Regions from separate parts of the Acetobacterium wieringae genome, predicted to be linked through region 3. Evidence: riboswitches for the same ligand, from Rfam matches in the RefSeq annotation. Region 3 holds a riboswitch; each other region holds the start of a gene.
The links. Region 3 has a riboswitch for cyclic di-GMP ahead of CHL1_RS08950 (prepilin peptidase). Riboswitches for the same ligand answer to the same signal wherever they lie in the genome.

Region 1 (6,041 bases), 280 kb from region 3:
GCAGCACGGCCTGTGATCCCACACCTCTGAATCCGATACCGTATTTGTCGATACTGCTGTACTGGAAGCTGGAGTTTTCAACCACGACATTGGTTGTCTTGGAAGTGCTGCTGGCACTGATTAACGGAATTTTATTGACATTTGTAACGTTCATTCCAGAGATCGTGGTATCCTTCACTTCTCCGATAAACCAGTACAGTGCACCGGCCATCCCGGTTGAGTCAACGGTAACATTGCTAATACTTGCCTGATAGCTGTTGCCGATGCTGAATGCGCCAATATCGGTGGTTGTTGGCTTGGCACCACTGATGTTGACATCGCTGATGGTTAAGCTGTTGGCATCAGCAATTTTGAATCCCAGACCGCTGCCAGTGATGGTTAAGCCTTTAACTGTGACGTTATTGGCACCAGTATTGATGTGCATCCCGACAACGCTGTTCTTGACACGACAATTTTCAAAGACGATGTGATCCGGTGGGGTTGGGAATTTTTCATTACCAGCTACAGCAATACCGCCACCAGGGGCATTATTGAACTCGACGTTTCGAAACAGGAAATTGCTGTTATCGCCGCGAATATAAGCTGCATGAAGCCATTTTGTTCCGCCATCATTGGCGTTAAGAATACTGTCGGTCATGGTTAAGTTGTTAGTTCCGGAAATCTGAATGGGCATCCCGGTTTTATCAATTTTAAGATTGCTGACGGTGACTCCCTGGTTGCGGCTGCTTCCGGATTGTCCCATTTTCAGGCCCACATACATACTGTCCATCGAAACATCTTTGATCGTCAGATTGCTGATGCCCTGGAAAAACATTCCCTGTACATTGCTGATCATGCTGTTGGCATAATAGTCGGCTCCAGCGATGGTGTTCTGGGATTGTAATGTCAACCCTTCAAGGGTTACGTTTGAGATATAAGCATCCGGATTCGACCATAAAATATTTGCTACGGCCGACGGCTGTGGCGCCATATATAAAGTGGCACCATAACCGCTGATTCTGGTATTGTTCTTGACTTCCAGTTGACTGGTAACCACATAGGTTCCTGCCGGAACTGTCAAGGTAACGTTTTTACTGCTGGCATCATTAATGGCATTTTGAATCGCTGCCGTATCATTGGTGATGCCATCCCCTTTTGCGCCAAAATCTTTGACACTGACTCCCTGATTCACTGGTGTTGTTGGTGGTGTGACAACTGGTTCAGTCACTACGGGTTCAGTCACTACGGGTTCAGTCACTACGGGTTCAGTCACTACGGGTTCAGTCACTACGGGTTCGGTCACCACGGGTTCGGTCACCACGGGTTCGGTCACTACGGGTTGTGTAACTGTGACAGGTTTTTTAGGAGGTCTGACTCTGGCTGCAAATGCCGAATTTATTGGCATAACACTAAATAACACAAATAATGTGACTAAAAAAACAGATATTTTTTTCATGATGGTATTCCTTTCGGTAGCCGGCTGCCATTTTACAGGCCCTTAGCTTTGCGTCCCAACTTTTCAGTTAGTTTGCCTTTTTCGTTGAATAACGATGAATTGCAAATAAAAAACTTCCCTTTCGGTAACTGGCTGCCATTTTACAGGCCCTTTAGCTTTGCGTCCCTATTTTTCAACAGGTTTGCCTTTATCGTTGGAAAGTGATTCCACGATCAATATTAAAATTTTGTAATCGCTTTTTTTGAGTATGTTACCTTCCTTTCGGTAGCTGGCTGCCATTTTACAGGCCCTTTAGCTTTGCGTCTCTGACTTTCACCAAATTTGCTTTTATCGTAGAAAATAAACGGCACCTTAAACAACTCCCCAAATCAAATTGATTTGTTAAGTATTGTTTTATACGTTCCATTTTTTGAATCGCACTTACATACAATCTCTTAACTGAGCAAATATTCGAATATTAAAATATTTGCTTTTCTTGGGCTCACTATATCACATTTTTGGATACTAGTCAATGCCTTGTTTAACTTTTTTAAAATTTGTTTTTGCCAGAGCTTCAAAACCGTCACATGCGCTATATGTTGATGCCAGAAATATTCTGTTCCAAGATATGGTATCTCTTCGGATCAATTGCTATTCTTGCCAAAATGGCTTAATTGTCAGATATTTTTGATTTCAGAAATCGGTAGTTTGTGATGCAACTCATTTTATTTTTTTAACTTAACGCAGATAAATCACATTTTTGGGTAATAAATAAATGTACCCAATCAGTCTTTTTTTACACGAAACTTTGTATCGGGAGGCGCTAAATTATGTTTAAAAATTTCAAATCACAACTGATTAAAATGGATGCACGATTGTTCAATGGTACTCTCAAGGCATTTTATATAAAACATATCCAGTATAAAGGCAAAGCATATTTTTTAACCAAAGAATTATATTTTCCACCACATACAACTGCGAACAAGAGCGTCCGGATGGGTTCTGCTGGCGAATTATTAGCGGTTGGCGGCGATCTAAGCCCTGAACGAATTATTTTTGCTTTCAAAAATGGTATTTACCCATCATCACTTGTTGATCAGCCAATTTTATGGTGGACTTCAGAGATCCGTTGTGTTTTGTTTCCTGAGCATCTTCATATTTCAAAAGTCATGTGGCGTTTAATTAAGCACAACCATTTTCACCTGACCGTGGACAAAGCGTTTGATGATGTCATCAATGGCTGTACCGAATCCCGAGAAGCGTACACCTGGCTCACCCCTGACCGTAAAAAATCGTGTTGCACTTTACATGATTTAGGTTACAAACACTCCATCGAGGTTTGGCAAGATGGCAATCTGGTGGCCGGATTGTTTGGCTTCTCATGCGGCTCATATTTTTATATCTCTTCAATGTTTACACGTGTTAACCACGCTTCGAAATTTGCCATGATCGCCTTGACCATTCGACTGGAAGAATTGAACTGTACGATGATCGATTGCGGAACCTGGCCAACCGATCATCTCAAAAGCATGGGCGTCGTCACAATCGAGCGTGACGAGTTTCTGAAGCGATTAGACCAAAGCATCAATGTTCCTGCAATTATCAATAACTGGGAAGAGCTTTTTGAAAACTGGGACTTTTGCCAAGCCGTCAAAAATCACTTAGTAAAAAATAACCTCGATCCGATATCTTGAATTCTTTTAATGTCGCAATGATCTAATTGTGGCCTTCAACCAGGTCATATTCTGTTAGCATCGCTTTAATTCGATCCCTGGGATTAAACATCATCACATCAATGATCGATAAGTTTGGCACAAACTGATAATAAAATTGTCGGTATTCTAATGTCTCCCTCGTTTTAATAAATTTAAGTTCAATACCATTTTCTGCAAATTTACGTTTTGAATATAAATCCATTCCACCGATCGAATTTATGTAACGTTTTGCCTTCAATTCTTTGCACACATAAATAACTGAATCCTGATAATCTAGTTCCGGTGATAATAAAAAGGAGGATTCAATTAATATTTCTGTTTCAATGTCCAGAAATACACAAATTTCTTTTATACTATTCGTCAGGAACTCTGCAACGTTATTATTGCTAAAATTCACAATCACTTCAATTAAAGGATAAATCAATTTGAATTCCGGAGCTTTCCGGTATGAATTCACAATTTTATTCAGGAATGCACGCCTTCCCCTTGGGTCAGATTGCATTACAAAGTTCCGTTTATTGATGTCGAGGAAAGAACTGTCTCGATTTAATGGTAATGTGATCAGTAAAGGTTCGCCATTTAATAAAATCCGGTTTCTGTTGATCCAGCCTTTCCTGATAAACTGCACATCATCTGCAATCACAAAATAATCTGAACAATTAATCATTTGAAAATATCCAATATAAGGAAATAAATAAGGTTGCATGATTGAAACATCCATTTTGATTCCTCGCTTTTTTTACTTTGACTCGTTTTTACTTTCCGGGAAATTTGGGAGAATTTGATAAGAATTATCATGCAATTCTGCGCCTGCGTGACTTGCATTCATTTTGCACTCATTAAAAATGTGTTGTTGATAATCACTCATCAAAGGGATCTCCATTGCCAAAACCCGGTTCAGATTTCTCAGCTAAAATAACGAATAGTCATCCAGCATTCTGTTTATCTCTGTTGGTGAATTAAACATCATCACATCAATGATTGAAAGTTTTTCTTCAAATACCGGACGGCGTTGGGGATAGCGCTTTATCTTCACCGAGTGAAAATGTATTTTTATCCCAGACTTTTCGTATTTTTCAGGATTAAAAAATGAAAGCCCTCCAATCGGATTCCAGTATTCCTCCACATTTCCAAATTTTTTGCAGATATTAAGGGCCCACTCATCCGGTTCATTGGCTGGCTCAATTTCCAGGTTCATTTGTGAAAAAATCTCTATATTTTTTTTGATCCCCAGATAATCACAAACACAGTTCATTGTATTATGATTTAAATAAGTAATACTTTCCGTATTAATCGCCAAAGCTCTTTCGACCACCGCCATGGTCTCCTTGTAGAAGGGGGCTTTTTTTTTATAGTGATTCAATTGGCAAAGGATATGATTTCGCCAGTCTTCGTTATTTCTGATTGACACATCTTTTATTTTTGCAAGGTGTGAAGCTTTTACCAGCGGTACGCAAATATATTGGACTCCTTCGCACGGTTTTAAAATTCGGTTTCTTTCAATCCACCCATGCCGAATAAACTGAACCGTATCAAACAAAATAAACCGATCAACCTGCTTTAACAAACTAAAATATCCCAGGTAGGGAAAAAAATAGGGTTGCATTATTCCAATGATCATCTTATTCACGCTTCCTTCGATTGTCCAACATCTCCTTTGCGGTGACCATTAGATATGTCAGACATTCAAATTTAAGTAATTTTGCTATTCCAAAATAAATACAGATTCCGACACCTACCTGTAGTGTCAGGGTTATTAAAGGACTCATATTAAGCCATAAAAAACAATAGATAATCCCACCCATTGCCAAAGATAATAACAGCGATGGCATAACATCCTTCAATTGTTGTACATAACTGTAATCCAATAGCTTCTTATTGGGATAGGCATTGATAAACGATGAGGCGACGCTGCTAAAAAACATCCCGGCAGCAATCGCATAGATACCATATGCGAGTGAGACTCCTAAAATCGTTAAGCTGACAACATTTTTAATAATCTCCAGTTTTAAAAATATATCACTTCGGCCCAAGGCATTGATTGCCTGGAGATTAGCAGTGTGAATTGGTAACAAAGCAAATGCTGCACAGGAAATCTGCAAGAATGGGACGCAGGGTAACCATTTATCAGTCAAGAGAATTGTGACCAGTGGTTCGGCAATCACTGCCAATCCAACCATCATCGGAAAGATAAAAAAGGCACTGGTCACAATCGCTCTTCTGACCATTTCCTTGACTCGCTGTCGATTATCCTGTTTAAGGGCCAGGGCAGGAAACATGACCGATTGGATTGATCCATTTATATTTGAGACAATCAATGATGGAAATTGCTGACCCCGATTAAAATAACCCAGCATCGCCGGATTATAGATTTTTGCGATGAACAAGCTTTGAACATTATTATAAAGCATATTAATAAGTGCGGAAACTAATAATTTCCATCCAAATGAAAAAAGGCCTTTCAAGCTTTCCAGAGAAAATAAAAACCCCGGTCGCCATTTTACTGTAAACCAAAGAATCCCCGCCACCATCAATTGATTCGTAAGTTGCTGGGCTACCAATGCCCAGGCACCAAACCCATTGTAAGCCATCACGATGCCGATAGTTCCTGACCCAACAACAGCTCCTAAACTACTGTAAAACAATTTTTTAAATTCCAAATTTCTGGCAACAACAGCATTTTGAATCGAATTTAAACCACCTAGAAACAAGGTGGTCGACAAGACTCGCAGCAGTGGTATAAGCATTGGATTCTCAAAAAAATCGGCAATCAGCGGCGCCGAAATGAACAGGATTGCATAACATAGCCCCGCAACCACTAAACTTAAAAAAAACACAGATGAAAAATCAGTTTCATTTGCATCCTGCTTCTGAATAAGTGCGGTATTAAACCCATACTGAACAAAGACATT
Region 2 (6,041 bases), 1.5 Mb from region 3:
ACTTCAGTAAAAAACTCAGAAATATTCTTGACGAACAATTTAATCCCGAACGCCCCAATGCTGTCTGGTGCAGCGATATTACCTATATTTGGACAATGGACGGATTTTTTTATCTAACCAGTATCATGGATTTGTATTCTCGAAAAATCATTGCCTGGACGCTGTCAAAAACAATGGAAGTTTCCTGTGTAATCGACACTGTTAATAAAGCTAAAAGCCGTCGAAATCTCGATGCGCCATTGATCATTCACAGTGACCGCGGCAGTCAGTTCGTTTCAAAAGAATACCAGAAGGCAACGGCAAAAATGCAGCGAAGTTATTCTAAAAAGGCATATCCCTGGGATAATGCCTGCATTGAATCCTTTCATGCCATTATTAAACGTGAATGGCTCAATCGCTTTAAAATCCTTGATTATAACCATGCTTACCGGCTGATCTTTGAGTATCTGGAAACCTTTTATAATACAACTCGAATCCACAGTCATTGTAATTATATGTCGCCGAATAATTTTGAAAAACTTTTTACTAAAACACAAAATGAAAATTTACAAATAGCAGGTTAAAATGTGGGTGTCAAATTCTCATTTTAATTTGTACTAAATCTTGACATAGGACCAATTATCCAACCGGAAGACGTTTGTGATCACATTTCTGGTGATGCTGATCCTAATTTCTTTGCTAATCATCAATAGAGAAAAGTGGACAACCCGGGAAAAGTGGTCTAGGACAGCTTTTTGGTTCTATTTGTATCTGATTTTTGTATACGCGTTTTTGGGGAGAACCGGAAAAAATGGCTATGACATTAACGTGATGCCATTTTGGTCATATCAACATATCGTATTGACTCATGAATTGAGAATCGTTTTTGAAGTGCTGTTGAATTGTCTGATGTTCATACCTGTTGGAATACTCGTGCCTTGGGCGTATGAAAACATTTTGCACGAGGATGAGACGAAAAAAAGAAATACGGTGCTTCAATTTGGTTTAATTGTATCACTAACCGTCGAATTTCTCCAGTTTTTTACTAAAACAGGATTGCTAGAGTGGGATGATATTTTTCACAATATGATCGGAATGCTTCTAGGATATGGGATTTATCTCTTTCTCAAAGGTAAGCATTTTGGGGAAGTACACCAATACTTTTTGCCAATGTTCGGAGTGGTCTTGGTGATGGTCGTTGCGATGCTTTGATAAAAAGGTAGGGGAGTGTTTCAAAGCCATTGTCTCTTAAATAAATTTTCTATGATGCATCAGTTTTTCGCAAATACACAAAACTTGAAACGCTCCCTAATAATCTACACAAACCAATTTTTCAAAGAATGATAGCTCTATCTAAAACTCATTGTTAAAAAACTTCCTAGGCTCATTGCTAGATTAGTCGGTTCTTGAGCCTGTTCCGAAGGGGTTTGACTCTTCAATGCTTCCAGTGCTTTATCTCCCTGTACCAAACCAGAACCGTATACTTGGTCGGTTTCACTTAAACTTTGTGCGGTATCTCGTAGGAGAGCTTCAACTTCAGCTGGTGTCAAGGAAGGATCCTGAGCCAGTAAAGTGGCACTAATACCGGATACAATCCCTGCTGAAAAAGATGTTCCATCCTGCCAGCCGGAGCTGTTGTTAGGTTGCAGCACAACCAGGCTTTCGCCGGGTGCATATAAATCGACCTCGTCATTATACTGCGAAAAAGAGGCAACTTTTCCGTTTAAACCAATCGAACCGACTGAGATAACCCCGGGATAAGATGCTGGATAATAGTAAGGATCGTCGCCTTCCTGTTCGGCACCATGATTTCCGGCTGCGGCAATGATGATCTTGCCCTTGCTGATGGCGTAGGCAATTGCATCGGCATGACTCTGGTTATATTCGTAGGAACCAACGCTTAAATTGATAATGCGAATGTCTTCCCGGTTTGCAGCATCCATAATGGCTGCTGTGATTGCATTGTTATTAAGGCTTTTATCACCAATACGATAAGGGGCAATTTTGACATTGGCCAGTCCGGCTGCTCCGGCAATTCCGATTCCGTTATCAGCCACTGCGGCGATGGTGCTGCTCACCATCGTGCCATGTCCTTGGGTATCAGTCATATTGGAAGTGTCGTTTATAAAATCATAGCCGTTTGTGATCCGACCTTCTAAATCAGCCAGATTGACATCCAATCCGGTGTCCAGAACAGCTACGACAATTTCGTTCTCGGTATCAACGGCGTTCCAGGTTTTATCAATTCCGGCCTTAGCATACTGCCAGGAAGTACCCAGGTAAGGGTCGTTCGGATATTTATCGTTATTTGCGGCATAAACTAAACCGGTTGAAAGATTGCTCAGAATAAATGTGGCGCTAATTAGTATACTTGTTAATTTCTTAATTGCTTTCATTTTATTTTCCCCTTTCAGATCAATAGATCAACGTTTCTTGATACTATTTTATTTAGAATCGTTCTAATTATCTGTAACCAAATCACGTATGTTTGGTGACTAAATCACGAAAAGCAGTCACATTCATTTTGTCTTTTTTAACCGTTTGCTTTAAATAAAAAAAAGCAACGTTTGCCACGTTGCTCAGAATGTCCTCAAAATAAAGACTGGTTTGCAACTGGCTGCCATATAAAACTACTTAGGCCCTAAAGTTTTGCGTCCTCACTTTTCGGTGAGTTTGCCAAATATTAAATTTTTAGTTTCAATAAAAAAATGTGCAACGCATCAGCACGTCGCACATTTTTTGTACGGTCTTAATGCAGCTGGCTGGCTTTCCATACGGTTAGGCCCCTAAAGCTTTGCGTCCTCATCTTTCGATGAGTTTGCCCAATATTGAATCTTAAGAAAGAACAGTTTGAAATAAAAAAAGCAACGCGCAGACACGTTGCTTATAAGATCATCTTATGATTGATCGCAACTGGCTGGCTTTCCATACGGTTAGGCCCCTAAAGCTTTGCGTCCTTATCTTTCGACAAGTTTGCCAAATATTAAATCTTAGAAAAGAATAATTCAGAATAAAAAAAGCAACGCACAGGCACGTTGCTATAAGATCATCTTTTAAATGCATTTTGCAACTGGCTGGCTTTCCATACGGTTAGGCCCCTAAAGCTTTGCGTCCCTATCTTTCGATAAGTTTGCCAAAAATATTCTATTAAAGTAATATTAATGCATCAACCTCGATTTGTCAAGTGATTTTTTATTTTTTTATCTGAGATAAGAACTTTACACGTATCGGAAGAAATAATACACAAACTTGGGTGCCTGTGCAGTGAACATTTCCCGGGTTTCCTTACTGCTAAAAAGCGCATCCGGTTGGTAGCTGGAGCGGTCGGAGTAGCTGACATAGACGGGTAGATCGTTAAAGGTGTGGCGAAAGGCCAACAGCCCTCTTCTTGATTGGGGTGGCGAAAAAACAACCAGCATTGACTGAACCTGGTGTTCGTTAACATAGGCCTGCTGGCAGGTGGCGTTTTCGATGGTTGATGTTGCTTTATCATCAATGGTGTAGCACGTATCAGGGAGGCCAGCGGCAGTCATGGCCTTTTGAATCATCGGGTTATCTTTAGAATATCCGGAAAAGATGATAAAGTTGCTATAGCCTTCTTGAAAAAGCCGGATACCCTCGGCGATTCGCAGGGTATCTTCTTCACCGCTGGTGACGATGATCACATCGGCGGGCTGAATGTTTTTTTCAACCACCAGATATTTGGCAAACGCTTCAACAACATGGTCAGTGTCGACAAAAAGGTAAATACCCAGTACAACAGCAGCAAAAAAAATAAGCAGCTGAGCAAAATAAAGTCCCTTTAAAATAAACTTAAAAATTTTTCTGAAGTTTGTCATCGGTTCATCCTTTCAATCGCTAAAAAAACAACTGTTTTCTATATGAAGTGCTTTGATGTGGCAAAAAGACTGACTAAAACGATTATAAGATTAGTATAATACAACCAGTTAGTCAGAGCAATTAAAATCGGCCGATTCGCTGGGTTTGTGGATCAAAAAGTGTTATACCAAGGTTTTTTTGCAGTGGCGACAAAAAGTAGTGGCAAAAAATATCAAAACGGCTAAAATAGTAAAGGCGCGAATTTGTTCGGGATGGCGGACAAAAAAGCGTAAAAGATGCAAAAAGAAATTTGCGATCGAAACGGTTTGTGTTAGATGAAGCATTAGCAGGGGAAGACGGTTTATGATCAACTCTGCCAACGGAGAGAATGCCTATAAAAAAAAGAGTCGAGATTCTGTTAGAATAACCGACTCTTTTGCTGTTATTATAGGTTGCTTAGTTATGGTTCAATAATTGCAGGTGATTGGCTGGCACCTAAAGTGATGGCTGCCGCAGTTTGTGAGCCGGCAAGCATGCGCCGGGCATCACCTTTTGTCAGGCAGGCAAAAGCGCTAATCGATACCTCCGATTTCAGGCTTTGATCAGTCACTTTGATTTCAAAGGTTCCTTGCTGATTTGCCGCCAATTGGGCGTCATCCAGATTGATGCCAAGCAGGTTCGACAAATTAATGTATTGCCCGGTTTCATCGATAAAGGTGCTGCAGTTTACCGGAATGTCTCGATCAAAGGCATGTACAAGGATTTCTTCACCCGTTTGTAAAGGTCGTGATAAACAAATCCAGGCGTTGGCGTAATAACCGTTCAAGCCGTTTTTGTCGGCTTCACTTAAATTTCCGGCATAAGAGACTTTGAAAGTGGTATCGGCGGCCTCCACTTTGATGGATTCCGTATATGAGGCAACAGCATTTTCAAAAGCCTGTGAGTTGATAAGCATTGAAACCATTTTTTCCTGGAGACCCCGAATCTCATCGCCTTTCACCAGGATGCTTTCTGCGGTTACGATAAGTTCTGATTTCAGGCTTTTGTCGGTAACCGTGATGTCAAATCCTCCTTTTTGATTAGCTGCTAACTGATCCTCACCGAGAGTTAGGCCCAGCAGTTGAGACAGTCTGATTCGATTACCTTCGGATTCTTTGATCATGCTGCTGTTGACGGTCAAGTTTTGACCAAAAGCGTTAACAGTGACCTCTTCCCCGGCAACCAATGAACGGTTCAGATAAATAAAGGCATTCGCATAAAAACCATTGAGACCAGCCTTATCAACTTCGCTTAGATTTCCCTCATAAGTAACTTTAAATTGATTGTCCACAGTGGTTACCGACAATGACTTGCTATAAGCAGCAACGGCGGTTTCAAAAATCTCAGATTGAAGTTCAAGGGTGGCATATTTTTTCATATAATGAAGGTCATCATTCTTTGTAAGAATAGCCTCAGCGGTAATCGTTAAATTCGATTTCAGGCTATTGTTGGTTACGCTAATTTCAAATCCGCCGGTTTGATTAGCCGCCAATTGATTTGCACCAAGGGTGAGACCCAGCAAGTCAGACAATCTGATTTGGGTGCCGTTGTTATCGGTAATTTTTGATCGGTCTACGGTTACAGGGCTTCCAAAAGCATTGATGGTTACGGCTTCATCGTCAACCAGTGGTCGACTCAGGTTAATCATCGCGTCGGAATAATAGCCGTCGAGTGCCAGTTTATCGTTTTGAGTCAATTTATCCAGGTAAGTGACCGAGATTTTATTTGCATCACTTTCCAGGTTGATATTGTTGGTGTAGGCCTCCATAAATGGTGGACAAATATTAAAACCAATCCCACTACTGGCACGGTACAACCAGGTACCATCGGCTTTAATCAGGCCATTAAAGGCCGAAACACTCATTGGTGATTTTAGGTTTGCTTCAGAAAAACTGATTTTGATGTCATTTCCTTGTGATGTGGCCAGCGGCGCCTGATCAGGGGCAATACCCAATAATTCAGTTAAACCAATACGGGAATCAGACCATTTTCTAAGTGTCGTACTGGTGATGACAGCTTCTTTGCCGTAAGCACTAATCTTGATTGACTCACCAAATTGCATGGTTCGTTGGAACATAATCACCGTATCGCCGTAAAGACCAGCCAGATTTTTGGCATCATCCGGAGACAAGCCCCCTTGATGGCTAATGGTAAAGCTTTCAGTATTGTCTGAATTGATCATTACGGAGTTTTCATAGGATGTA
Region 3 (6,041 bases):
GGCAGCCAATGCAATCCCGGCAATAATCAAACCATACTCAACCATACCCTGTCCATCTTCTTCTCTAATCATGTGTGATAATCCGTTTTTCATTTTATTTTCTCCTTTTATTTAGTATCTTCGATAAATTTCTATTGATCTATTATCGTTTAAGCCGCTAATTGAGTACCGATATCGGTAAAGAACTGACCAATTTGTGGACCCAGTAACCAGATGGCAGCAATGGCAGCCAATGCAATCCCGGCAATAATCAAACCGTACTCAACCATACCCTGTCCATCTTCTTCTCTGATCATGCGTGACAATCCGTTTTTCATTTCTTTCTTCTCCTTTAAATTTTTTTAAATCGTGCTTAATTTCTTGAACAGTCTACTTCATTATGCAGCCATCTGCGTGCCGATATCCGTAAAGAATTGACTGATTTGCGGCCCCAGCAGCCAAATGGCGGCAATGGCAGCCAATGCAATCCCGGCAATAATCAAGCCATACTCAACCATACCCTGTCCGTCTTCTTCTCTGATCATGTGCATCAATTGATTTCTCATTTCAGTTTCTCCTTCAATATTTTATATTTGTTAGTCAAACTAATTAGAATCATTATGCTGCTAACTGAGTGCCGATATCTGTAAACATTTGCCCGATTTGCGGCCCCAGCAGCCAAATGGCGGCAATGGCAGCCAATGCAATCCCTGCGATAATTAAGCCATATTCAACCATGCCCTGTCCATCTTCTTCTCTGATCATGCGTGATAATCCTTTTTTCATTTTTTCTTCTCCCTTTTAAAAATTTTTCGTAATCGTTACCAAGTAAACTTGCTTTAAAACAACATTCCAAAATCTATCAGATGATTTGTGTTGATAAGATTTAAAATTAATACGGATACAAAACTGGAAGCCATAAATGGTCCCAGGGCGACCTTTGATTTCAAATTACCTTTTCGTCTAATGATCAGGTATGCTGTATAGATCATCAGAAAAAAAGTCATTATCATAATCGCAGAAATTATTCCATAAACACCCAAACAAAAACCAACCGCAGCAGGCATATTTTACGTCTCCCCAACCAGCGCCCTTTCCAATTATTGCTGGTAAAAAGAATATAATAAAACCAATTACTAAACCAAAGATATTCATTCCAATACTGGCAATCGGTTGCCCGGTAATGATGAAGGCACCGCCCACGAATATCGTCATTAATACCAGCTCATTGGGGATTTTTTTAATGCTGATGTCTACAGCAGAAAGAATGACACAGATTGAAAAGAGCAACATACATTCCAATGTTTTTGGTTCAAGTCCGTTGAGTTTTACAAAGACTAACCAGATGGTTGCGTTAAGCATCGCCCAAAATATTGTATCTGTAACACTACCGGATAACTGATGGTTGGTCAAGGTCTTGACTCGCTGTCTGACTAAATAATCAGTCGTTTTTTTCATTAATACTCCCGTCACTGCTCCAATTATAAAAACTTCTGCAGTTATCAGTAATTGATCCATCAGTATCCTCCATTCGTTTTTTGCAATAAAAAAGCAACGATTTACTCGTTGCAATTAAGGCGAATTAAATACACCTATAATCTGCAACTGGCTGTCATATAAATACTTATTTAGACCCTATAGCTTTGCGTCCTTACCTTTCGATAAGTTTGCCAAATATTAAATTGACCAACAACTGAATCGTATAGAATAAAAAAACAACGCATTGACACGTTGCATTATAATCATCATTAAAAAATGTGGTTGTGCAACTGGCTGTCATATAAATAATTACTTAGACCCTAAAGCTTTGCGTCCTTACCTTTCGATAAGTTTGCTAAATATTCTATTGGCATCATGATAAGGCATATATTATCAATTGTCAAGTGAATATTTTGCGAATTATTTTTTTTATTATATTTGCAGCAGTAATATTTTGCTCAAAATACTATAGATTACTACTGACATTAAATATAAGATATTCATTATATGCGCCGATGTTTCTTGTGCATCACTCGACTTTTGATTAATATTGTTGTGCAATTTTGTGATATTATTATCAATCATCAATTGTATTATAATAATCTAATGTTGCAGCCGTTTTTTTGATGATCAATGTTATTTCGCGAAAACTGTTAATCAATATAAAGTCAATGCTTAAAATACTGTATGTTGATTTATGCGGTATAATATTTAAATATGAGCTTTGTAGTCAGCCATAAAAACCAATAATAATTCCTTAATAAATGTTTAAAAATAATTGACAGCTGCTCCGAATTGTGATAAGTTATAATCAGTTAGTTATAACTAACACATGGGGATGGAGGGCACCAAATGAGCATTGTTATTATTGGCGGAAATGATCGCATGATTTATCAATATAAAGATTTATGCAAAGAATATGATTGTCGGGCTAAGGTTTTCACCCAAATGCAGGGTGCAATGAAAAAAAAAATCGGCGTCCCAGATTTGATTGTATTATTTACTGGGACGGTTTCGCATAAAATGGTAAACTGTGCGACCGATGAGGCAAAAAGACTAAATTTGCCCCTGGCACGGTCACATAGCAGCAGTTTGGCTGCATTACGAAACATTCTGGAGGAGCATTGTGCTCAATGTAAGAATTGCGATGGCTGTGTTTTAAAATCGCATACCCGGAAGATGTCGTCATGAACAAGTTCGAGAGAGAATTGATACGCCACTGTTCGCCTACATTAGCCGGAATGAAAACTGGTAATTTATTCAGTTATCCATTTACCAGCTATTGCCAACTCGCAGAGCAGCTGGAGCAGTGTAATAATACGTTGAATGCTCGTGGGGTTTATCTGGAGGTACTGAGGATAAATGCCAGTCGGGTTTTAATCTATGTTTATCGTCAAAGTCGACTGCTCAAAGACTTTTCATGTCCGCGGGTGGACAGCTTTCTTCAGGACATTGGTTATCGTACCGAGGATTTGAAATCTTGTCTGGAATTTTTATCCAAGCGGATTCAAGATTCCAGCGAATTTCCCCACGAGATTGGCTTGTTTTTAAGTTATCCGTTTGAAGATGTTCAGGGATTTATCGAGCATGAAGGAAAAAATTGTAAATATTGTGGTTGTTGGAAAGTATATTGCAATGAAAACGAAGCAATCAAACTTTTCAACAAATATAAAAAATGTACGCAAGCTTACTATCGACGATTGCTCAGTGGGTCATCACTTAGGAGATTGACTGTTGCTGCCTAACTAAAAATTTGACTGTTGTAATTGCTCTGTCAAAGGCCATCCATTTGCTATTGGCAAAAATGGATGGCCTTCTTAAATAATTTTGTTTTTATCAATGATTTATGGGTTTAATTTTCATCAGTTATTTCAAAGATATGATTAAAAATATTTTCTATCGCTGCTGAATCCAGCGGTTTACTGAAAAGATAGCCCTGAATATAGTTGCAACCGCCACGCTTTAATTGCCAATATTGATCCCAATCTTCAATCCCCTCTGCGGTGATTTCTAGCTTTAGACTATGTGCCAATGAAATTAGACTATCCATGACCTGATTGTTTTTGAGGTTTAGAAACTTATCATTGATGGATTTATCCAACTTAACCTTATCAACTGGTATATATGTCAGATAATTCAGAGATGAATAGCCGGTACCAAAGTCATCCAGGGCGATTTTGAAACCAGCATCTTTTAATCCCTGTAAAAAAAACATCGTTTCATTATCATTCTCCAGCAGAATGCTTTCTGTAATTTCAATTTCAATCATTTCTGGTTTAACTGCATGAGTCCTTATGAGTTGCCCCAGATACGCGATAAAATCTCTATCCTTCAATTGTTTACTGGAATAATTAATCGCAATTATTTTTTCTCCGAGCCCCATATCTCGCCATTTAGCAAATTGTTCAATAGCCGTTTTAGCAACCCAACGACCGATATTGATAATTAGACCCGTATCTTCTGCAACTGGAATAAATTGATCTGGTCGGATATTATGATCTTTAAATCGCAATAATGCTTCGAACCCATGGATTTGAGCTGAACACAAATCGACTTGTGGCTGATACAGAAGTTTGAAACCATCCGTTTCTAAGGCTTCTCGAATAATTGCTTCTATTTCGATTCGGGTATTAATAATATCTTTCATTTCAGAGTAATAAAAGATGTAGTTGTTTTTGCCGCTATGTTTAACATGATACATCGCTGTATCAGCATTCATTATAATTTGATTGATATCACAACTGTCTTCCGGAAAACAGGTTAATCCCATACTGATATTGATATTATTGGCTTTGCCGTTGAGTACAAATGCTTTGTCAAAGGCTGCTTTTATAATTTGAGCGAAATTTTCAACTTCTTGCGTTCCATTAACATTTTTTATTAAAATCAGGAACTCATCTCCGCCAAAACGGGAAACAAACGTCTTTTCATTGGAAAGGTCACTGAGTCGATGAGCAATCATTTTTAAGATCTCATCACCATAGACATGTCCCTGGGTATCATTGATCGCTTTAAAGTTATCGATATCAAACAATAAAACGGCGCCAGGTTTGCCAGATTCCAGTGCATCCGCAAGTTTTTCTAAAAAGCTCATTCGATTTGGCAAATCGGTTAAAAAATCATGGGTAGCAAGGTATTCAATATAGTCCTCCTGTTCCTTCATTCGTGTCGTGTCCATGAGAATTCCATGAATTTGTTTAATAAGACCATTGCCCTGTGATATTCCTCTGCCCCGGAATAGTAGCCATTTTACTTTATTATTCTCATCGTTAATGGGAATCTGAATATCAATTTCATTTTTACGCCCAGCACAGTAGGACTGTATTTCGGATAATAATCTGTTTTTGTGTTCCGGATCGGTTAATCGACTCAATAAATCTTCAAATTTTTCGTTTTCATTGGGGATTCGACTGACATAAGAAAAGTTATCAGATATCAGAATTTCATTAGTATCTAAATCCAATTCCCAAACTGCACTATTTGTAATTTCTGTCGCAATGGCATATTTCTGATTCAGGATTCCGACTTCTTTGAGACTTTTTTCAATGACCTCATACTGAGATCTCAATTTGTCTTCAGTTTTTTCAAGATGATCATTGGTTATTTTTAGACTCTCATAACTTTCCTGTAATTGTTTTTGAATGGCACGTCGTTTTAAATTATCGACGATAAGAATTAATGAAACAGTCAAAAGAAAAAGTATCAGAACCCCGATGCTAACAAAAATTTCCCGATATTTTTCCAGAGGCGAGGGTTCTTTATTAATTAATACAGCATTTTTGGGAATCAGCGACTCGGGAATATTGAATTTTTTAATGAGATCATAATCAAATATATAGTAATAGGGTGTATCCTCAATAAGACCCATTGATTCCACGGACTTGCCATTTAATATATCCATGATTAAATTGCCAGAGATCCGTCCAAAGGCCTCGTAGTCAATCAGTTTTCCGCCCAATATGCCTTCACCAATTCCGCCAATACTGGTTCGATAGACCGGTATGGTGGTATTATCTTTCAAAAACTGATACTGATCGTTTAAGTCTTTGACAACACCGTTTTTGTCCTGGTTCATACTCAGGTATAAAAGAATTGCATCGTCATTAAGATTTTTAAGCACTTCCTCAAACTCAGCAAAGGTATAATCCGATACGTTTAAGACCCGAAAATCAAGATCACTAAATTCACTTTGAGTGGCCAGAAATTGCCCCTGATCACCTTGTCCGGTCAGGGATGAGTCCACAATACCAATAACTTGAGAAGCTTTAGGATTGAATTTATGGGCGATTTTAATCGTTTCGACCATTGAAAATTTCTCGAACATTCCAGTAAAGTAAGGGCTTTCGGCCGCTACTTTCCCCCGCTCGAAATCATTAATTCCGAAAAACACCACCGGTATTTGGGGAAACAGCGTATCGTGATGATCGATCATAAACTGTAAGGCATTATCATCCCCAACGAGCACGGCGTCATAAGGCGGCAGATTTTTTAATTTATAAGCTAGATTTTCATAAAACAGTTGTTTATTCTCTGCAGTATCAAGCCGCTTTGTATCCATATATTCAATATCCAGACTGACTTTC
Region 4 (6,041 bases), 720 kb from region 3:
CTGTTTCCCGTCCGGTGAGCACCAGTTTTTTCTCGTACAGTCCGCAAATGTCCAAAGCTTTTTGAAGCTGCTCAGCTTTTTCATTGTAACCAATATGCACCAGCAACATCCCGGCGGCCCGAATAATGCTACAGGGATCGGCATATTGCCCCCGACCCTCTTCCACCATTCGTGGCGCTGATCCATGAATCGCTTCGAACATGGCATATTGTTTGCCGATATTGGCTGATCCAGCCGTACCGACACCACCCTGAAACTCAGCCGCTTCATCAGTTAAGATATCACCATAGAGGTTTGGTAAAACCATCACCTTAAACTGACTACGTCGTTTTTCATCCACCAGTTTGGCGGTCATGATATCGATGTACCAGTCATCCATTTCAACAGTTGGATAGTTTTTGGCAATCGCTTTAGCCGTATCTAAAAATTTACCATCAGTGGTTTTGATAACGTTGGCTTTCGTCACTACGGTCACTTTATTTTTACCGGATTTTTCCGCAAAATCAAAGGCGGCCTTGATGATTCGCTCTGAACCTTCCTGGGTCGTGACGGTGAAATCAATGGCAAGATCATCATTGACATGGATGCCCTTGCTGCCAACAGCATAAGCTCCTTCAGTGTTTTCCCGATAGAAGGTCCAGTCAATATTCTTTTCCGGTACCGATACGGGTCGAACGTTGGCAAATAAATCCAATTCTCGACGCATCGCCACGTTGGCACTTTCGATATTTGGCCAGGGGTCACCCTCCCGGGGGGTAGTTGTTGGTCCTTTTAAGATTACATCACAGGTTTTGAGTTCTGCTAAAACCTCATCCGGAATCGCTTTGCCGCAGGCGACCCGATTTTCAATGGTCAAACCGTCGATGATTTTAAAGACAATTCTGCCCGTTTTAACGTCATCGGCCAATAAAAATTCCAATACCCGTTGGGCTTCAGCTGTAATAAATGGCCCAATGCCATCACCACCGACAACACCGATGATAATCTGTTCTTTTGTTGTAAAATCAGTAAAATCCTTTTGAATCGCCATTTTTTCGATGCGGGTCAGTTGTTCTTTAATCAGCTCTCCAAAATGGGCTTTTGCGCGTTCAATTTGTTCTTCGATCAAGTTCTATCCTCCGTCAAATCAATTTATTAGGGTCATATATAATTCTTAAGGCAACAGATAGTGTCTTAAGCTTTGGACATCATACTTTTCAGCCGTTTGATGGGCTGGGTGTTTTTAAAAACCAGTTCGTGAGTAGCCACAAATTTATCCACTGCCGTCACAACCCAGCTGCCCAAATTTGCTGGTGGAACAGGCGTCAGTGGAAACATGTGCTTGACGATCATGTCGGCCTGACGTTCATCAATATCAAAATATTTTTCGGCATTTTCCAGGGCTGTTTTAGGATGCGAAAAGCCATGCATCTCTTTGATTCGATCCAAGCCCTTTCCGGTTTTCACCTTTCCCTGCCAGGACTCCAGAAAAAAATCATGGAGGGTTGCGCCCCGGGCAATGGAGGCATAATCCATACCTAAAAATCTGGCTACGCGATAGGAGTAATATCCAACTGCGACTGAATGTTCATACAAACCATTGCCATGGTGATCAATTTCTCTTAATTTTTGGAATTCACTGTGTGTTATAATATCGCCAACAATGGTTTCAAACTCATCATAATACTTTTTTGTTTCCATTGAGACCTTTCATTTGCTCTTATTTATTCAGCAATGCTGAACAGATGCTTCGAATATTATAGCATAATACCTTTATTTTTAGTTAAAATTATCGGAGATGTTCTTTAAAAAAACAAAAAAAGATACGGTTCTTCTTAAAATCATGGTAAACTGATTAAAAAGAACAGGAAGGATCAATCATGAAGATAAAAAACATACTCATCGGAACCAGTGTTATTTTGGCCACCAGCGTGGCGCTTTATCACGCCGGTGTGATAAAAAAGGCCAAAACATTTGAAGACAGTCTGGATAAGAGTCCCAAATCGCTGGATGAAGCCGTTCTCTATGGCGGAAAAATGAAAGATTACCAAAAGCAAACGATGCAGGACATAAAAATCGGAGCCTTCTTTGGGGGCATGCAGCTTGATTTTTCAGAGGTGATCACCGAAAAAGATGCGTATCGCATGGATATCAACATCGTTAATGGTGGCCTAAACATCATTGTTCCTGACAACTTCCGGCTAAAAATTGTTGATACCTGTAAATTTGGCGGAATTGCCGATCACACGGTTTGTATCGATCCCGATCATTCAGTGGCTCTCTCGGTTTTTGCCGACATTACCTGTGGTGGTCTGAATTTTGAAAATCCTTCAGAATAATCATCGCCTGCGATAAACACTTAAAAAAACTGAAATCCAGCCTAAGCTGATTTCAGTTTTTCTTTAACAAGATCTTCAAATTCAAACACATTCATGGGCTTGGCATAGAAAAATCCCTGAGCAATGTCGCACCCCTTCTCTTTAAGAAACTCCACCTGTTCCCGGGTTTCCACCCCTTCAGCCACGGTAATCAGATCCAGATCCTTGGCCATGTTCAACATACTGGTAATGATCTTCTCTCCCCGGGCATTATCCGTCGATTCGCTGAAAAAAGCCTTGTCCAATTTTAAAATATCCGCTGGTAGGTTTTTTAAGGTGTTGAGAGATGAATAGGCCCGACCAAAATCATCAATGGAAATATGAAATCCAAAATCTTTTAAATGATTCATAATCTCAACCATCTGGACATCATTATTAAAAATCGTACCTTCGGTCAGCTCAATTTCGATCATTTTAGGATCGATCTGATAACGATTGGTAATAGCCAGCAATTCTTCCGGTAACAGCATATTTTCCAGATGAAGCCGGGAAAAATTAACCGAAATAATCATATTGGTCAGTTGATCCATTTCTTTTTGCCATTTGGCCAGTAGCTTGCACACCGCTTCAAACATATAGGTATCAATTTTTTTGACAAACCCATTTTTTTCAAACAAGGGAATAAATTCATTGGGTGGCAGCATCCCCCGCTCGGGATCATTCCAGCGCACCAGCGCCTCGGCACCAATAATCTGTTCGTCCGAAAACAGATATTTGGGCTGAAGATAAACTTCAAATTCGCCACTTGCCAATGCTTTTTCCATTCGGTTTTCAATTTCATTTTCAAGAATCAGTGCAACCCGCATGGATTCTTCATAAAATGCATAGCTAATCTGGGAATTATCTTTGATCGACCGTTTTGCCATATTGGCACGATCACTAAGCGCACTAATATCCAACTCCGTTTCGCCAATCAGATAGATACCCATAGAGATGCTGACGATGAATTTCTGAGAGTAACTATTGATTTTGCGAATTAAATTTTCCAGCCTCTGAGAAAACTCTCCATAGCCCTCATAGTTCATTAAAATACAAAAATTATCGGTGGCCATTCGGGCAAAAAGCTCTTCTTCATTGAGATACTTTTCTAATATTTTTGCGATAGCAGTGAGGATTTCATTACCGGTCTGGTGCCCGTATAAGTCATTGATGGCCTTAAACTTATCGATATCAAAGATAACCATCGCATAATCAAGGCTATTATCTGTGTCCAGGATTCGTTCACACTCCTTTTTAAACGTGATCCAGTTGGGGCAACCCGTTAAAAAATCAAAATCCTGGAGCTGCTTAAGCCGCTGGATTTCTTTTTTAAAGGTACCGATGGCAAGATTACTGCTTAAACTGATCACAAAGAGACCCATAAACGCCAGACCATAGAGAAGCGTCCCCAGAATTATCTCGTAAGACTCCTGAGTTAAAGCCACAAAATTAATGAAGCCCATCATCATGACCAAAAAAACAACGCAAAGCTGAGAATTAAAAACTTTTTTTCGTCATATTTCTTCACCATTACCTCCTAAATCGTTAAATCTATTTGAGTAACTGGCTGACTTAAGAAAGTCCCTTTAGCTTTGCGTCACTATTTCACAACAGTTTTGCCCTGTAATTCAGTATTTTTTATGCCGAAGAACCATATTTTTTGGCGTTTTTTCAGGAACGTTAATCGACAATTTGTATTATTTTTTTTAATATTGTATCACAATTGTAACGATCTGTCGTGTGCTAAATATTCAATTTTTCATTCTTTCGTTGCCACTATCGCAAAGAATAGCCGATTCTTTTGTGGACGCTGTGATTGTCTATAGCCGTTCTTCCAATTCGGCAGTCAGATCTTCATAACCAGGCTTATGCAGCAAGGCAAACATATTCTTTTTATAGGCTTCCACTCCGGGCTGATCAAAAGGATTAACCCCCAGTAAATAACCATTTAAGCCACAGGCTTTTTCGAAAAAATAAATCAGTTTGCCAATATGGAAGGCATCCAGTTTTTTAAGTCGGATGATCCCATTGGGGACTCCGCCATCAACATGAGCCAGCAGGGTGCCCATAAAGGCTTTTTCATTGACGGCATCGATTTCCCAGCCGGTGAGGTAGTTAAGTCCTTCCAGATTCTTTTCGTCCCGGAAAACTTTGAGATCCGATTGATCTTCTTCGATGACAATTACGGTTTCAAAATGGTTTTTGGGACCATCCTGAATCATCTGCCCCAGCGAATGGAGATCGGTGGAAAAATGCGCCGAAGCCGGAAAAAGACCCTTGCCATCTTTGCCGTCACTTTCGCCAAATAATTGTTTCCACCACTCCGCCAGATACTCCAGCGAGGGATCATAATCCACTAAAATCTCAATATTCTTGCTGCGGCTGTAAAGGACATTCCGATATAATGCATATTGGAAACAGGGGTTTTTTTCAAACTCCGGTTTGTTATACTCCTCATAGCCAGATTTTCCGCCGTCCATCAGCGCATCAATATCAATCCCCGCTGCTGCAATGGGCAGCAAACCGACGGCGGTATAAACGGAGTAACGACCGCCAATATCATCGGGAATCACGAAGGTTTCGTAGCCTTCTTCATCAGCCATAAACTTTAAGGCTCCCCGGGCGGCATCCGTTGTCACAAAGATCCGCTCCTGTGCCCCCGCTTTGCCATACTTATCTTCCAAAAACTGTTTGAAAAACCGAAAGGCGATGGCCGGTTCCGTGGTTGTCCCGGATTTCGAAATAACATTGACACAGACATCCTGATCCGCAAGCAGTGCCAGCAACTTTTCCAGATATTTTCCACTGATATTCTGACCGGCAAAATATATTTTAGGGGCTTTTCGTACTGCTCGGGGTTCTTCATTGTAAAAAGGGCTGGTCAGGGCTGTAATGACTGCTTTTGCGCCTAAATAGGAACCACCGATACCAATCACCACCAACGCATCGCAACGCTCTTTAATTTTTTCGGCAGCCTCTTTAATCCGGACAAATTCATCCTGATCATATTTGATCGGATAGTCCACCCAGCCCAGAAAATCATTGCCCACTCCAGTTTTATTGTTCAAGTCATCATTGGCTTGAGCCAACTGTTGATAGCGGCTTTCAAACTCACTGGAATCTATATTTGCATAAGAGAGATCGAAACGAATACTCATAATTCTTACCTTCTTTCTTAACTATTAACATATTTTCATTTTACACCATCAGCGATTGGAGTGTCAATTAATGTTCATCTACCAACCTGAAAGAAAGTTGAAATGCAACGGATCTTTGAGCCAATTCCCGCATAACAGATGACTTTTGTGATTTGATATGATAAAATGGGCAAAACCAAGAAAAGAAGAGGTGTAAAATGGAAACGCGAGTACTGGGACAAACCGGATTAGAAGTATCCCTTATTGGCTTTGGTGGCATTCCAATCCAACGCTGTAACCAATGGGAAGTTGACGAAATTGTTGAAAACCTTATTGAAGAAGGCGTTAATTTTATTGACACTGCCAGAGCTTACACCAACAGTGAAGAAATGATCGGGGAAGCATTGAAACAATGGGGTCGGGAACATTTTTACCTGGCTACAAAAACCCCAAAACTCAGCTATGATGAGGTAATGGCTGATGTTAAAACCAGTCTGGCCGAGTTACAAACCGATACCATCGATTTGTATCAGTTCCATAATGCCAAAACGATGACCGATTATGAAAC

Region 1: linked by a shared signal. The riboswitch ahead of CHL1_RS10235 (glycoside hydrolase family 55 protein) and the one ahead of CHL1_RS08950 (prepilin peptidase) in region 3 are both predicted to bind cyclic di-GMP.
Region 2: linked by a shared signal. The riboswitch ahead of CHL1_RS16395 (S8 family peptidase) and the one ahead of CHL1_RS08950 (prepilin peptidase) in region 3 are both predicted to bind cyclic di-GMP.
Region 4: linked by a shared signal. The riboswitch ahead of CHL1_RS05450 (putative bifunctional diguanylate cyclase/phosphodiesterase) and the one ahead of CHL1_RS08950 (prepilin peptidase) in region 3 are both predicted to bind cyclic di-GMP.

Annotation. Positions count from the first base shown of each region.
Region 1 is NZ_CP097897.1:2,108,631-2,114,671, forward strand. It holds gene CHL1_RS10235 (glycoside hydrolase family 55 protein) at 1-1,435, opposite strand, end outside; cyclic di-GMP riboswitch class I at 1,448-1,522, opposite strand; cyclic di-GMP riboswitch class I at 1,556-1,631, opposite strand; cyclic di-GMP riboswitch class I at 1,696-1,771, opposite strand; gene aat (leucyl/phenylalanyl-tRNA--protein transferase) at 2,245-3,108, shown strand; gene CHL1_RS10245 (WbqC family protein) at 3,131-3,850, opposite strand; gene CHL1_RS18355 (hypothetical protein) at 3,869-3,997, opposite strand; gene CHL1_RS10250 (WbqC family protein) at 4,040-4,750, opposite strand; gene CHL1_RS10255 (lipopolysaccharide biosynthesis protein) at 4,752-6,041, opposite strand, start outside.
Region 2 is NZ_CP097897.1:3,331,435-3,337,475, reverse strand. It holds gene CHL1_RS16405 (IS3 family transposase) at 1-563, shown strand, start outside; gene CHL1_RS16400 (VanZ family protein) at 640-1,191, shown strand; gene CHL1_RS16395 (S8 family peptidase) at 1,329-2,375, opposite strand; cyclic di-GMP riboswitch class I at 2,585-2,667, opposite strand; cyclic di-GMP riboswitch class I at 2,730-2,812, opposite strand; cyclic di-GMP riboswitch class I at 2,885-2,967, opposite strand; cyclic di-GMP riboswitch class I at 3,042-3,124, opposite strand; gene CHL1_RS16390 (YdcF family protein) at 3,198-3,818, opposite strand; gene CHL1_RS16385 (hypothetical protein) at 4,259-6,041, opposite strand, start outside.
Region 3 is NZ_CP097897.1:1,827,620-1,833,660, forward strand. It holds gene CHL1_RS08930 (Flp family type IVb pilin) at 1-93, opposite strand, end outside; gene CHL1_RS08935 (Flp family type IVb pilin) at 150-317, opposite strand; gene CHL1_RS08940 (Flp family type IVb pilin) at 378-545, opposite strand; gene CHL1_RS08945 (Flp family type IVb pilin) at 598-765, opposite strand; gene CHL1_RS08950 (prepilin peptidase) at 943-1,497, opposite strand; cyclic di-GMP riboswitch class I at 1,577-1,661, opposite strand; cyclic di-GMP riboswitch class I at 1,741-1,825, opposite strand; gene CHL1_RS08955 (DUF2325 domain-containing protein) at 2,311-2,649, shown strand; gene CHL1_RS08960 (DUF3793 family protein) at 2,646-3,203, shown strand; gene CHL1_RS08965 (EAL domain-containing protein) at 3,311-6,041, opposite strand, start outside.
Region 4 is NZ_CP097897.1:1,104,891-1,110,931, reverse strand. It holds gene CHL1_RS05465 (isocitrate/isopropylmalate family dehydrogenase) at 1-1,108, opposite strand, end outside; gene CHL1_RS05460 (HD domain-containing protein) at 1,174-1,680, opposite strand; gene CHL1_RS05455 (LiaF domain-containing protein) at 1,860-2,318, shown strand; gene CHL1_RS05450 (putative bifunctional diguanylate cyclase/phosphodiesterase) at 2,360-3,799, opposite strand; cyclic di-GMP riboswitch class I at 3,892-3,967, opposite strand; gene CHL1_RS05445 (glucose-6-phosphate isomerase) at 4,157-5,494, opposite strand; gene CHL1_RS05440 (aldo/keto reductase) at 5,692-6,041, shown strand, end outside.